2 regions of the Delftia sp. WSY_10 genome follow, and region 1 is predicted to be linked to the other one. Evidence: riboswitches for the same ligand, from Rfam matches in the RefSeq annotation. Region 1 holds a riboswitch; the other holds the start of a gene.
What was found. A riboswitch is a leader RNA that binds a small molecule or an ion and turns the genes downstream of it on or off. The one in region 1 is predicted to bind glycine.
Positions count from the first base shown of each region.

Region 2: linked by a shared signal. The riboswitch ahead of ACF8ML_RS19055 (D-amino acid dehydrogenase) and the one ahead of gcvT (glycine cleavage system aminomethyltransferase GcvT) in region 1 are both predicted to bind glycine.

Region 1 is NZ_JBICKY010000035.1:341,739-349,203, reverse strand. It holds gene gcvP (aminomethyl-transferring glycine dehydrogenase) at 1-2,613, opposite strand, end outside; gene gcvH (glycine cleavage system protein GcvH) at 2,685-3,059, opposite strand; gene gcvT (glycine cleavage system aminomethyltransferase GcvT) at 3,193-4,359, opposite strand; glycine riboswitch at 4,385-4,503, opposite strand; glycine riboswitch at 4,519-4,630, opposite strand; gene ACF8ML_RS17335 (fatty acid--CoA ligase) at 4,800-6,404, shown strand; gene ACF8ML_RS17330 (LysR family transcriptional regulator) at 6,420-7,349, opposite strand; gene ACF8ML_RS17325 (DMT family transporter) at 7,448-7,465, shown strand, end outside.
Region 2 is NZ_JBICKY010000047.1:52,844-60,308, reverse strand. It holds gene ACF8ML_RS19075 (hypothetical protein) at 1-152, shown strand, start outside; gene ACF8ML_RS19070 (copper chaperone PCu(A)C) at 249-761, shown strand; gene ACF8ML_RS19065 (PhaM family polyhydroxyalkanoate granule multifunctional regulatory protein) at 904-1,857, shown strand; gene ACF8ML_RS19060 (FIST N-terminal domain-containing protein) at 1,934-3,169, shown strand; gene ACF8ML_RS19055 (D-amino acid dehydrogenase) at 3,220-4,551, opposite strand; glycine riboswitch at 4,644-4,754, opposite strand; gene ACF8ML_RS19050 (invasin domain 3-containing protein) at 5,407-7,465, shown strand, end outside.

The sequences.
Region 1 (7,465 bases):
GTCCAGCTCGTACAGGCTTTCGCTTTCGGTGGGCTCCACCATCAGCGTGTTGGGCACGGGGAAGGACAGCGTGGGCGCATGGAAGCCGTAGTCGATCAGGCGCTTGGCCACGTCCTCGGCCATGACGCCCGTGCTTTCCTTGAACGGGCGCAGGTCCAGGATGCACTCGTGCGCCACATGGCCGTGCTCGCCCGCGTACAGCGTGGGGTAGTGGTCGCGCAGCCGGGCGCTGATGTAGTTGGCGCTGAGGATGGCGGTCTCGGTGGCCAGGGTCAGGCCCTGGGCGCCCATCATGCGGATGTACATCCAGCTGATGGGCAGCACGGCCGCATTGCCCAGCGGCGCGGCACTGATCGCGCCCGTGCCGCCCGCAAGGCCCGTGGTGGCATGGCCGGGCAGGAAGGGCACGAGATCCTCGACCACGCAGACGGGGCCCACGCCCGGGCCGCCGCCGCCGTGCGGGATGCAGAAGGTCTTGTGCAGGTTCAGGTGGCTGACATCGCCGCCGAAGCTGCCCGGCGCGGCCAGGCCCACCAGGGCGTTCATGTTGGCGCCGTCCACGTAGACGCGGCCGCCGTGGTCATGCACCAGCTTGCACAGCTCCTTGACCTGGGTCTCGAACACGCCGTGCGTGCTGGGGTAGGTGATCATGATGCAGGCCAGGTTGGCACTGTGCTGCTCACACTTGGCCGCCAGGTCCGCCATGTCGACGTTGCCGTTGGCGTCGCAGGCGGTGACCACCACCTGCATGCCCACCATCTGCGCGCTGGCGGGGTTGGTGCCGTGGGCGCTGCTGGGAATCAGGCAGACGTTGCGGTGCGACTGGCCCCGGCTCGCATGCCAGCCCTTGATGGCCAGCAGGCCCGCGTACTCGCCCTGGCTGCCGGCATTGGGCTGCAGGCTGATGCCGGCGTAGCCCGTGGCCTGGCACAGCCAGTCGCGCAGCTGCTTGTCCAGTTCCGCATAGCCCTGCTGCTGGTCGGCCGGGGCAAAGGGGTGCACCTGGGCGAATTCGGGCCAGGTGATGGGAATCATCTCGCTGGTGGCGTTGAGCTTCATGGTGCAGGAGCCCAGCGGGATCATGCTGCGGTCCAGCGCCAGGTCCTTGTCCGACAGCTGGCGGATGTAGCGCAGCATGGCGGTCTCGGAGCGGTGGGTGTTGAACACCGGGTGCGTGAGGAAGGCGCTGCTGCGGCGCAGTCCGTCGGGAATCAGCGGCTCCACGCCCTTTTCGAAGGCGGTGAAGCTGGGCAGGGCCTGGCCGTCCCGGGCGAAGATCTTCCACAGCAGTTCGACATCGGCGCGCGTGGTGGTCTCGTCCAGCGAGATGCACAGGTATTCCTTGAAATACACGCGCAGGTTGGCGCCCAGGGACACGGCACGCTCCACGATGGCCTGGGTGGCCGCGCCCGTGTGCAGGCTCAGCGTGTCGAAGCTGGGCGCCTCGCGCAGCGGCGCGCCCAGCTCGGCCAGGCCGCGCGCCAGGATGGCCGTGTACGAGGCCACGCGGCGGGCGATGCGCTCCAGGCCCTCGGGGCCGTGGTAGACGGCGTACATGCTGGCCACCACGGCGGGCAGCACCTGGGCCGTGCAGATGTTGGAGGTGGCCTTTTCGCGGCGGATGTGCTGCTCGCGCGTCTGCAGTGCCAGGCGGTAGGCGGGCTTGCCGTGCACGTCCACGCTCACGCCGACCAGGCGGCCGGGCAGGGAGCGCTTGAACTCGTCGCGGCAGGCCATGAAGGCGGCGTGCGGGCCGCCGGCGCCCATGGGCATGCCAAAGCGCTGGGTGGTGCCCACCACGATGTCGGCACCCCATTCGCCGGGCGGCGTGATCAGGGTCAGCGCCAGCAGGTCGGTGGCCACGATGAAGGCGGCCTGCTTGCCATGGGCCTTGTCCACGTCGGCGCGCAGATCGTCGATGCGGCCGCTGGTGGCAGGGTACTGGGCCAGCACGGCGAAGTAGTCGCCCTCCATCAGCTGGTTCCATTCCTCCAGCGAGTTGGCCAGCAGCACCTCGATGCCCAGCGGCGCGGCGCGCGTCTGTATCACCTCGATGGTCTGGGGGTGGGCATCGCCGGCCACCACGAAACGGTTGCTCTTGCTTTTGACGGAGCGCTTGGCCAGCGTCATGGCCTCGGCGGCCGCCGTGGCCTCGTCCAGCATGGAGGCGTTGGCAATCGGCATGGCCGTCAGGTCGCAGACCATGGTCTGGAAGTTGACCAGGGCCTCCATGCGGCCTTGCGAGATCTCGGCCTGGTAGGGCGTGTAGGCCGTGTACCAGGCGGGGTTCTCGAGAATGTTGCGCAGGATGACGCCGGGCGTGTGCGTGCCGTAGTAGCCCTGGCCGATGAAGCTTTTGAGCAGCTGGTTGCGGCCTGCCAGCGCCTTGAGTTCGGCCAGCGCCTGGGCCTCGGTGGCCGCTGGCGGCAGCGCCATGGGCTGGTGGCGCCGGATGGAGGGCGGGACGATGGCGTCGATCAGCGCATCGCGCGATGCCGCGCCGATGGCGCTGAGCATGTGGGCCTCGTCTTCGGGCGCGATGCCGATATGGCGGGCCACGAATTCGGTGGCGTTCTCGAGGGCGGCAAGGGGCTGGGTGGAGGACATCAGCATGGAGGGACCTGTCTCAAAAGCTGAAAAGCGCCAGGGCGGGCCCTGGCGCCCGTCCTGGCCGGAAAGTGGCGTCAGTTGCTCTGGGCAAAGGCCGTGTAGGCGGCTTCGTCGAGCAGCGCGGCCAGCTGGCCTGCGTCGCTGAGCTTGACCTTGAAGAACCAGCCTTCGCCCAGCGGGTCGCTGTTGGCCAGGGAGGGGTCGTCGCGCAGGGCCTCGTTGACTTCGACGATCTCGCCGCTGACGGGCATGTAGACATCGGCGGCGGCCTTGACGGACTCGACCACGCCGGCCACATCGCCCTGGTTGAAGCTGGTGCCCACGGCGGGCAGGTCGACGAACACCACGTCGCCCAGCGCGTCCTGCGCGTGGAGGGTGATGCCGACGATGGCCGCGTCAGGGTTGGCGGCGTTGATCCACTCGTGGTCCTTGGAATACTGGATGCTCATGGCTTGCTCCGATAGAAACTGAAAAAACCTGTGAAAGGCGGTTTGAGAAAGGTCAGTGCGCACTGTAGCGGCATGCGATGGCAGGAAAAACGAATCCGCCGAACTCGATCCACGCCAAGCGCGCAGGCTGTCCTCAACCGCGGTGATAGCGGGGCGCCACGAAGGGCGTGGCCTGCACCTGCATGGGCACGGCCTTGCCGCGCACCATGGCCTGCAGCGTGGTGCCGACGGCGGCGCTGCCCGGCTCCACGTACGCCAGGGCCACGGGCTGGTTCAGCGTGGGCGACAGCAGGCCGCTGGTGACCTGGCCGACCTTGCGGCCGCCGGCATCCAGCAGCTCCGTGCCTTCGCGCACGGGCACGCGCTCCAGGGCCACCAGGCCCACGCGCTTGCGCGTGAGCAGCTCGGGCGACTGCAGCTGGGCCAGCACGGTGGCCGCGCCGGGAAATCCGCCTTCGCGCTCGCCACCTGCGCGGCGGACCTTCTGCACGGCCCAGTTCAGGGCGGCCTCGGCCGGGGTGGTGGTCGTGTCCAGATCGTTGCCGTACAGGCACAGGCCGGCTTCCAGGCGCAGCGAATTGCGCGCGCCCAGGCCCACGGGCCTGACTTCGGGCTGGGCCAGCAGGGCACGGGCAAAGGCCTCGGCGTGGCTGGCGGGCAAGGAGATCTCGAAGCCGTCCTCGCCGGTATAGCCGCTGCGCGTGATGTACAGCTCGGCCCCCTCCCAGTCGAAGTGGCCGCCTGTCATGAAAACCAGGCCGGCCGTGTCGGGCAGCAGGCGCTCCATGGCGGCTGCGGCCTGCGGGCCCTGCAGCGCCAGCAGGCCCCGGTCGAACTGGGGCTCGATTTCACAGCGCTGGCCGATGCGGGCCTGGATGTGCGCCAGGTCTTCATGCTTGCAGGCGCCGTTGACGATCAGGAACAGGTCGTCCTCGCGGCGCACGAACATCAGGTCGTCCAGAATGCCGCCCGCCTCATTGAGCAGCAGGCCGTAGCGCTGGCGGTGTTCGCCCAGTCCCAGCACGTCCATGGGCATCAGCGACTCCAGCGCGGCCCCGGCGTCGGCACCGCGCACGCTGATCTGGCCCATGTGCGAGACATCGAACAGGCCTGCCGCCTCGCGCGTGTGCAGATGCTCGGCCATCAGCCCCTGCGGGTATTGCACGGGCATGGAGTAGCCGGCAAACGGCACCATGCGCGCGCCCAGTTCCTGGTGCAGGTCGAACAGCGGGGTCTTGAGCAGATCGGTGGTGGAGGCAGCGGACAAGGAGGGCTCTCTTTCAGGCAAGGAACAAGGCATAACGCCATCCCGGTCCTCCGGGATGTGCTGCCCTGCTGTCCGCTTTACCTGAGAGATTCACCCGCACCTTCCATGCGTGGGGCTTGCTCCTTCGGTGGATGGGGCACACCGCCGTGCCCTGCATCTCTCTCCAGCTAGGAACGCCTGCGGCCGTGGCGGCAGGCGGTGCCAGTCCTTTTGCCTGAGCGTTCGGGGCGAACCCTGCGCCTTCGGCGGTGCCGCTGCCTGCGACCGTTGCGGCCGGGCGGGCACTCTCTCCTGACCGGCGCATTCTAGCTGCGGCCAGCGTCCGCGCGGCTTCGGGATTTCCGCGGGCCGACTGCAACTCCATGCGCTTGCCTGCATGGATGCATTTGCAAATTGCATAACTGTCTAAAAAATCTCCTACATTGAGGTGCATCGATATATGAAATCTCGTGAGCGAGAAGGAAGAAGCGCACATGCAGCAGACGCTGGGAGACACATTGGCCTGGCCGGCACGTTACCTGCCGAACAAGGAAGCCCTGGTCGCATGGGAGGGCGGCGAGCGCCGCGCCTGGACCTACGCCCAGCTCGATGCCGAAGTCAACCGCCACGCCCACGGCCTGGCAGAGCTGGGCATAGGCCATGGCGACGTGGTCGCCGCCTTCCTCTACAACACGCCGGCCTTTGTTTTCACCATGCTGGCGGCCGCGCGCCTGGGCGCCATCTTCAACCCCATCAACTACCGGCTGGCGGCGCAGGAGCTGGCCTTCATCCTCAAGGACGGCGCAGCACGCGCCCTGGTCTTCGAGCACGAGGGCGGCGAGGTGGCCGCACGCGCCCAGGCCCTGCTCAAGGCCGAAGGCGGCGGCACTGGCGCAGGCATCGAGCACTGGATCTTTGCCGACGATGCCCCGGCCGACCCGCTGCCGGTCTGGGCCACGCAGCGCCTGTCCGCCCTGGCCAGGGGCCGCAGCAGCGCGCCGCCCCAGGCCCATGTGCGCGAGAGCGACCCCTGCATCCTCATGTACACCAGCGGCACCACGGGCCGGCCCAAGGGCGTGCTGCATACGCACCGCAGCAAGCTGGCGCACAACGCCCTCATGCACCAGACCATGCAGTTCACGCGCGACGACGTGGGCCTGGCCATGGCGCCGCTCAACCACACGGCCGAGCTGCACACCAGCTTTCTGCCGCGCCTGCAGGCCGGCGCCACCCAGGTGCTGCTGCGCCGCTTCGACGTGGCCGAGGCCTGGCGCCTGATCCGCGAAGAGCGCGTGAGCTTCTTCTTCGCGGCGCCCACCATGATCACCATGCTGCTGGCCGAACCCATCGCCTCGCCTGAGCAGGCGCCCGCGCTGAGGCTGGTGGAGTACGGCGGCGCCTCCATGGCGCCGCACCTGATCCGCGAATGGACGCGCAAGGTCGGCAGCGACCTGGTCCAGGTCTACGGCACCACGGAAATGGGCCCCTGCATGTCCGTCCTGCTGCCGCGCGAGCAACTCTCGCACGCGGGCTCGGCCGGGCTGCCCTCCATGGGCCATGACCTCATCGTGGCCCGCTTGCGCGAAGACAACGCCCCCACCGACCCGGCCGAGGCCTGCCTGCCCGGCGAGGTGGGCGAAATCCTCGTGCGCGGCCCCTGCATGATGGCCGGCTACCTCAACCGCCCCGACGCCAACACCCGCGCCCTGGCGCACGGCTGGTACCACACGGGCGACCTGGGCCACATCGACGACGACGGCTATCTCTGGATCCGCGACCGCATCGACTACATGATCAATTCGGGTGCCGAGAACGTCTATCCGCGTGAGGTGGAAGACGCGCTGGTCGAACACGCCGACGTGCTCGAGGTCGCCGTCATCGGCGAGGCCGACGAGCGCTGGGGCCAGATCGTCGCCGCCCACGTGGTTGCCAAGCCGGGCGCCACACCCACGGCCGAGGCGCTGGACGCCTTCCTGGTCCACGGCGACCGCCTGGCTGCCTACAAGCGCCCGCGCCGCTACCACTTCCGCGAGGCCCTGCCCAAGACGGCCAGCGGGAAGATACAGAAGCAGTTGCTGAGGGTGGTGGTGGCAGCCTGAGGCTGCGGCCTGCACTTACTTCTGTGTTTGCCCCTGCGCAGTACAGCACTGCGCCATCGAGTTGCGCAGCCACCGATGCATGGCATCCCCCTGCTTGCGCACATGCCAGGCCTGCTGGTAGGCGAACTCGGGCAGCTCCAGCGGAGGAGTGAAGCGGCGCAGCGTTTTGTGGCGGCGCAGGTCACCGATGGCGCGGCTGCCCACGGTCAGCACGAGGTCGGTGCCTGCCAGCACCTCCAGCGCCGCGCTCCAGTGGGGCAGGGCCAGCACCACGCGGCGGCTCAGGCCTTGGGCGGCCAGCGCCCGTTCGATCTCCTCGCTGGCGTCGGGCCGCATGGCCAGCATGACGTGCGGGTGCTGCAGCCAGTCCTGCAGTGACAGCCCGCCGCGTGCCGGCAGCACGGCCTGGTCGGCCACGCTCACGAACTGTTCCTGGAACAGATCCTGCACCTCGATGCCCTCGGGCAGGTCGGGTCCGTCGGGGAAGGGGCCCAGGGCCAGGTCCAGTTCGCCATCGGCCAGCTGGGCCAGCATCACCTCGCGCGTGGACTGGCTGATGGCCAGGTCCAGCCCGGGTGCGTGCTGGCGCAGATGCCGCATCAGCGGCGGCAGCACGATGCGTGATGCGTAGTCCGACAGCGCCAGCCGCAGCCGTCCGCGTGCGTGGGCCGAGTCGAACTCCGCCTGTGCCAGCAAGCCGTTGAGGCTGCCCAGCGCATCCGCCAGCGGTTGCACCAGGCCTTGCGCGCGTGCCGTCAGCGCCATGCGGCCGCCGCGCCGCACCAGCAACGGGTCGCCCAGGTGCTCGCGCAGCTGCGCCAGCGAATGGCTCATGGCCGGCTGGCTCTTGTGCAGCCGCAGGGCCGCGCGCGTCACATGTTTTTCAGCCAGCAGGGCATGCAGGGCCAGCAGCAGGTTGAGGTCGATCCGGCGCAGTTCATCCATGCCATGAATATAGACCGTGCACACAAATGATTTCCATCAACGTGCTGGATGCGAGAGCATGCAGGCATCGATTGACAGAAGAAGAAAGGTCTTGCCGCATGACAGGTAAAAGCACA
Region 2 (7,465 bases), on a different contig from region 1:
CGCTGTGCCTTCCCCCGCTGGCGCCGCCGCCCGCCCGGTGCAGTGCGGCCCCGGCACCGCTGATGGCAGATGCGCAGCCACGGGCGCACCCGGCCTCCGTCCACAGCGTGGCCATGCCGGCCTTGCCGCAGGCCCGCGCCCCGCCCCGGTGACTCCCCATTTCAATCCCTACCTGTTTCGCTTGGCTTTTGTTTTTGCAAGGCACACAGACCGTGCTGCAACGTATTGAATTTTCTGGAGAAACCGTGATGACACTGCGTCAATGGACCACCCCTTTCCTGATCGCCGCCTCCCTGTCCATGGGCCTGGCCCATGCCCATGCCGATGCCGCCCACGTCAAGGCCGACGCCGCCTGGGCGCGTGCCAGCGTGCCGGGCCAGCAGGCCACGGGCGCCTTCATGCGCCTGACGGCGGAGGAGCCGCTGCGCCTGGTGGGTGTGGAGTCGCCCGCCGCCGGCGTGGCCGAGGTGCATGAAATGAAGATGGAAGGCGATGTGATGCGCATGCGCGCCATCGACGGCCTGGACCTGCCCAAGGGCGTGGCCGTGGACCTGAAGCCCGGCGGCTACCACGTCATGCTGCAGCAGCTCAAGAGCCCGCTGCTCAAGGACAGCCAGGTGCCCATCACCCTGGTGTTCAAGGATGCCAAGGGCGAAACCTCGCGCCTGAGCCTGCAGGTCCCCGTGCGCGCCATGGCGCCCGGCGCGGCGGCTGCCCCGGCAGCGGGCCACGGCGGCGGCCACGCCGGCCATTCGCACTGAGCCAGCGCCATTGCACCGGGTTTGTGCGCAGCCGCATGCGCATGACTTGCCGTGGACTTGGCGTGTGCCTGGGTTAAGCTGGGGGCATGGCCGGTATCCTTCGCCGGCATGCTCTTCCAACCCAGTCCTAGCGAGTGCTGCCATGAGTGACGCGTCCTCCTTCGGTTTCGGCAAGTTCATCCCCGGTTTCGACTTCCTGCAGGGCCTGGCCCAGAGCGCGGGATCGGCCACGGCCCGGCCCCTGGGGCGCCTGCCAGAATGGGTGGCGCCCACGGTGAGCATCGAGGAGGTGGACAAGCGCATCACCGAACTCAAGGCCGTGCAGTTCTGGCTGGATCAAAATGGCAAGGCGCTGGCCGCCACCATCCAGGCCCTGGAAGTGCAGCGCATGACGCTGTCCACCCTGCAGGGCATGAACGTCAGCATGGGCGAACTGGCGCAGGCCTTCCAGTTCCCCGCCGCTGCAGCCGCCACCGCTGCAGCCACTGCGGGCAAAGGCGCCGCCAGCGCGGGGCAGTCCGACCACTCGGACTGGCCCATGTCCTCCGCCGGCAAGGCCGGCAAGCAGGAAAAGCCGCAGGCCGCGCCCGCACAGCCCCCTGCCGAGCCGCCTGCAGCTGCTGCGGCCGCTGCATCCGCGGATGCCGGCAGCAAGGCCTCCGGCCCCGAGGCTTCTGCGCCCAAGGACGAGCCGGTCCAGGCCGCCGCCATGGGCCAGGCCATGCAATGGTGGGGCGCACTGACCCAGCAATTCCAGCAGATCGCCGCCAAGGCCATGGCCGAGCCCATGGCCCCCGAGGCCGTGGCTGCCGCACAGCGCGCCACCGGCATGGCCGGCGACATCGCCAAGGCCGCCATGGACCGCATGACGGCCCAGGCTGGCGCCTTCGCCGCGCAGGCAGGCAAGGCGGCTGCACCGGCGGCCAAGGCCCCGGCCGAAGCCGCCAAGGCGCCTGCGAAAGCGCCAGCCAAGGCTCCACCGAAAGCTCCAGCCAAGGCAGCGGCCAGGAAGACGGCGGCAAAGACCACCGCAAAGACAACAGCCAAGGCACCGGCCGCAGGCAAGGCGCCGGCCAAGAGCCGGCCACCGCGCTGAGCGGCACGGCGGCACCCATGGATGGTCTAGAGCCCTCCGCAAGCCGGGCGCTGGCAGGGCTAGAAAGAAGGTTGGAATGTCGTTGTTTCCTGTAGGCCATGCCAGCCATTCCGACTGGCGCGCCGCGGCCGACGCGGTGCTGCTGCAACTGCGCTCGCAGATGGCCGATCCGGGCCACGCGCAGCGGCCCCGACTGGGCCTGGTGTACCTGTCCCACGCGCATGCCGCCCATGCAAGACCGTTGCTGCAGCATCTGGCCAGGGCCTTGCCCCATGTGGCGGACTGGGCTGGCTGCTCGGCCGGTGGCGTGCTGGCCATGTCCCATGAATACCTGTCCGGCTCCGCGCTCGCGGTGATGCTGCTCGATGTGCCGGCCGCGCACTACCGCCTGTATTCGGGCCTGGCGCCCTTGCATGCGCCGGGCGGCGAGGCCGGGTTCACGGCCCATTCGGCCCTGGTCCATGCCGGAGGCGGCCAGCCCGAGCTGGCCGAGTTGCTGTACGAGCTGTCCGAGCGCACCGAGTCCGGCCTGCTGTTCGGCGGCGTGGGCGATGACGGGGACGATGGCGTGGAGGGCGTACAGATCGCCTGCCGCACCGAGGACCTGCATGCGCAGCATGCGGATGCGCGCGGCATTTTCAGCGGAGGCTTCTCGGGCGTGGCCTTCGGTGCGGGCGTGCCCTGCATCACGGGCATGGCCCAGGGCTGCGTGCCGCTGGGCGAGGGCCTGGAGATCACCGAGGCGCGCGGCGCCCTGGTCACCGGGCTCAATGGCGATCCGGCCTTGCAGCGCCTGCTGCAACTGCTGGGCGTGGAGCTGGAAGGCAGCGACTGGCAGCCCGCGCTGACCACGGTGCGCAGCACGCTGGCGGCCATTGCGCCGCCGGGCCGGGGCATGGCCCACGGCGTGCTCACCGAAGAGGCCCAGGTGCTGACCCTGGTCGGGCTGGACCCGCTGCGCCAGGGCGTGGCCCTGTCATCGGCCGTGGAGGCCGGGCATTCGGTGATCTTCTGCCGCCGCCAGGCCCAGGTCGCGCGCCAGGAACTGCTGCAACTGGGCGCTGCGCTGCGCGATGCGGCGGAGCCCGAGGAGGCGGCGCCCGAAGGCGAGGCACAGCCCCGCATCCGTGGCGCCATCTACATCAGTTGCCGGGGCCGCGGCGGCGGCCTGTTCGGCGGCCCCGATGCCGAACTGCGCACCCTGCGCCACGCACTGGGCGATGTGCCATTGATCGGCTTCGTCGCCGAAGCCGAGATCATGGACGCCCGCCTGCACCGCTTCGCCGGGGTGTTGACGGTGTTCACTGCCTAGGCGCCGTACACGCCGTACACGCCGTACACACGGTACACACCGTCTGCACCTCAGACCGCGCGCGGGCGCACCGTGCCTGCGCTGCGATCCGGGTCCATGGCTGCAGCTCCCAGAAAATCGAAATCCACGGCCGGCTGCCTGCCGCTGACCAGGTCGGCCAGCGCCATGCCGGAGCCGCAGGCATGGGTCCAGCCCAGCGTGCCGTGGCCGGTGTTCAGGAACAGGTTGGCGATGGGCGAGCGTCCGATCAGCGGCACATTGCTGGGCGTGGCGGGGCGCAGGCCGCTCCAGAACTGGGCGCGACCGGTATCGCCGGCGCCAGGGAACAGCTGCTGCACGCGCCGCACGATAGCCTCGCAGCGCACGGGGTCCAGGTTGCGGTCGTAGCCGTTGAACTCGGCCGTGCCGGCAATGCGCAGGCGGTCGCCCTGCGCGCCGGTGTAGCGCGAGAACACCAGCTTGAACTCATCGTCCGTGAGGCTGACCTGGTAGGCCTTGGCGGGGTCCAGCACCGGCAGGGTCACGGAGTAGCCCTTGGCCGGGTAGATGGGCAGGTGCAGCCCCAGCGGCTGGGCCAGCAGCGGGCTGAACGAGCCCATGGCCAGCACATAGGCGTCGCCCTGGATGCGTTCGTAGCGGCCATCGGCATTGGTCACCTCCACATGGTCGATATGGCGGCTGGCGCCCGCACCCGTGGTGCGCAGCGCCATGACGTGGTGGCCGTGGCGGAACTGCACGCCCGTGGTGGTGGCAATGCGTGCCAGCTCGCGCGTGAATAGGTTGGCGTCGCCCGATTCATCCTCGGCCGTATAGGTGGCGCCTGCTATCTGCCCGCGCACATGGGCCAGGGCCGGCTCCAGGCGCACGGCTTCGTCGGCGTCGATCAGGCGGCGGTCGCAGCCCAGGGCCTGCATCTGCTCGGTGGGCTTGAGCGCGCCCTCGAACTCGCGGGCGTTCGTGTAGAAGTGCAGGATGCCCTGCATGCGCTGCTCGTACTGGATGCCGGTGTCCGACCGCAGCTGCTGCAGAGCCTCTCGGCTGTAGGTGCCCAGGCGAACGATCTGCTGGATGTTGTGGCGCGTGCGCGCGGGCGTGCAGTTGCGCAGGAAGGACAGGCCCCAGAGCCACTGGCGCATGTCGGCGCGAAGGCGGAACAGCAGGGGGGCATCCTGCCGGCCCAGCCAGCCCAGCAACTTCAGCGGTGCGCCGGGGTTGGCCCAGGGCTCGGCGTGGCTGACCGAGATCTGCCCGCCGTTGGCAAAGCTGGTTTCGGCGCCGGGCGCAGCCTGGCGGTCGATGACCGTGACCTCGTGGCCCAGGGATTGCAGATAGTAGGCCGAGGCGGTGCCGATCAGGCCGGCTCCGAGAACGATGACGCGCATGACAATGCCCTTTCAAAGGCATGTGCCGGTCACGCGGAAGCTGGTAGCTATGGATTCAATAGCAAGCAGCCGGCGTCCGTCGTGACGCAGCTGCCGCTCCCCCTGTCCTTGGTACCTGAGAGATTCACCGCCGTCCATGGGAACGGGGCTTGCTCCTTCGGTGCGCCGCATATTGCGTGCGGCGGCTCTCCAGACGGCATGTTGTGTTTGCAGTACGGAACCTGAGCGTGTATGGGAGTTTGCGCCTTCGGTGAGGCTCGGCACCGTGGTGCCCGCCTGCTCTCCTGCAGGGGCGATTCTATGTGGCTTGCGCAGCCGGTTTCAGTCGTACTGGGGATACCACCAGTTACTACCTGTATGTGGTGTGGCTGATGCAGGGTATTCCCTAGATCGCTCAAGCGCCTCCCTCGTAGCGCTGGCATGAGTCTCCGATTTCATGCAAAAAAACTATTGAAATAGAAAAAAACATGATTTAGCCTATCGATGTGTGCAGTGGTTTGTCAGTGCATGTTCTGGTCGATTGGACCTGCATGGGTTAACCATGAGTTGTGTATATGTCTGATAGGCGACTTACCGTTGCACAGGTGCAGGTCCATGGAAACTGATCCGGCACTGAAAAAATACAAGCACGGTGAATATGGTTTGTGGAGGGAGGAATGATTTGCGTCGCAAACCCGACTGAAGGTGTGTCCGGCTCAATGGACAGCGGAGCAGCTCGCAAACGTTGATGGAAATCCGCCTTTTCTGATTGACGCGCAGGATCTGCGCGAAACATTTTGCTTCCAACCTCACCGGCTGCAAGGTGAGTTGTTAGCTCGTGATTCAAATAGAACTATTCGAGGTACGGCGATGCAAATGCGCTGGGTACAACTGATGGCCATTGCCATTGGGAAAATCATTTTCCTGTCATATCTCCTTGAGAAAACGGGGAATATCATGCATGCTCTCAATCGCCTGCCTGGTTCGGCATTTTTTCGCAAGTGGCGTGCAGCGAAGTGCCTTTTCTCTTTGCTGCTGCTTTCATGCGCGGGTATCTCATCCACGGCACTGGCGGCGACCGTCGTTTTCACGGTCACCGACAACAGCGACGCTCCCAATGCCAATGCAACGACACCAACCACCTGTGTCAGCACGCTGGGAGGCACCTTTGCTGGCGCATGTACGCTGCGAGCTGCCATTCAGGCAGCCAACTACACGCTGCAAACGCTGGATCCGAGTGCCGATGTTTCCATCGTCTTTGCGCCGACACTGTCCACGTCGGTACGAACCATACAGAGTGGGACATCCAAGGATGCGGCCGGAAACCTCCATCCGTATGTCGACAATCAGACGGTTTACGTGCGCTGTGCCAATACATTCGTCAGCGGAGCCCAGTCCGGCGCCGTGACGGGAGCCACCAATGCCTGTGGTCAAACCCAGATGATCAGCGGCGGCGATACGGGCACCACCACTGGTGCCGGTGGCGCCTGGTACTGGATCAAAGGCACCGTGCCAGCCGGCACGGGCTCATTGACCATCGATTTCGGGGGAGTCATACAAGTCCAGAACTGGGCGGACTCCGCCTGGGAAACCTTTTATCTTGGTGGGAAGAATATCACTCTCACCAATTCGCCCAACATGACCTGTGGCGAAGCGGTATTCGTCGTTGGCTCCTCAGCAAACAATGTCATCATTGATCGCGTCGGTCTGGTGAATGTGGCGCCAACCCCTGCGGGAGAGGGGACGCCGTTCAACTGCGAGCTGTACGCGGAGATTCATCAAGGCGCACAAAACGTATTCTTTGCCAATAGCACAATCAACTCCGCGATATGGAATGGAAATTACGGCAATAACAAGGGCTCGGCCATTTCCGTTGCCGCAAGCAACGGTGCAGGCACGGTTTCCAACATCGTTGTCGATAATTTCACGGTAACGAATCTGCCCAACCCTATCGGGGGAATGCAGCTCGAGCAGTTTTTCCAGGTCATGTCGAACATGACCGTCAACGGATTGACGATCAAAAATTCGAATATCGCACTGAGCCCGACTGGTGGAAATGCGCCCAGGGCCGTGGTGTCGGTTGATGGAACGATCAGCCTGGCCAATGGAATTGGTCTGGCCGTGACGGGTAATACCTTCTCGCTGCCTATCGCCGCCTATACCGGGTCATCGCCAACGCATGTGTCGGCACCAACGGTGAATACGGCAGCCTCAGGCACGACGCAGGTAGTGACGGTGACCGATAACAACTTCACTGGCGGCGGGGACGGGGTGAATATCGGTGGTACGGGTACGGCACCAGGATTGATTGGCAACAACAAGATGACAAGCCAGTCGAGAAGTGCCATTCGTATCACTACGCGTGATTTCTTCAAGATTTCTCAGAACACGCTGTTTTCCGTGCCTGTGGCTGCAAACTCAGGCATCAGTTTGCTGACGACGGGCAATGGACAAACCGGATGGACCCCCACCCTTGGCGTTGGCGCCAGTGACACCGCCGCCTGCACCTGGACATTCAATATCACGGCAAATGCCAATGCGAGCGAGCCGGCACCGTATACGGTGGAGGCCTTTTGGTCGCCGACCGGCGCGGGCGTCAACGATGCGCAGGTCTATCTGGGCTCCGAAACCATGGCCGGAGCCTCGGGAACGCTGACCGTTCCTTCGTATCTCAGCGGCCAGGTGCGAGTCACAGTGACGGACAGCAATTCCGGCGGAGCCCAGACCTCGCAGCTTTCAACGGCGGCAAGCGTCACCGGTTTTCCCTGTGCCCTGAAATCCGGCGTTCTGGCGACGACCAACAATCAACCTGTCGGCAGCAGCGACTTGCTGGAGGTCTACATTGTTGACGGCCAAGGCAATGCCTGGACAGGGGGCAGTGACACCGTCACCTTCGCAGCGCCGCCTGCAGGTGTCACGTTCAATGGCAGCTCCG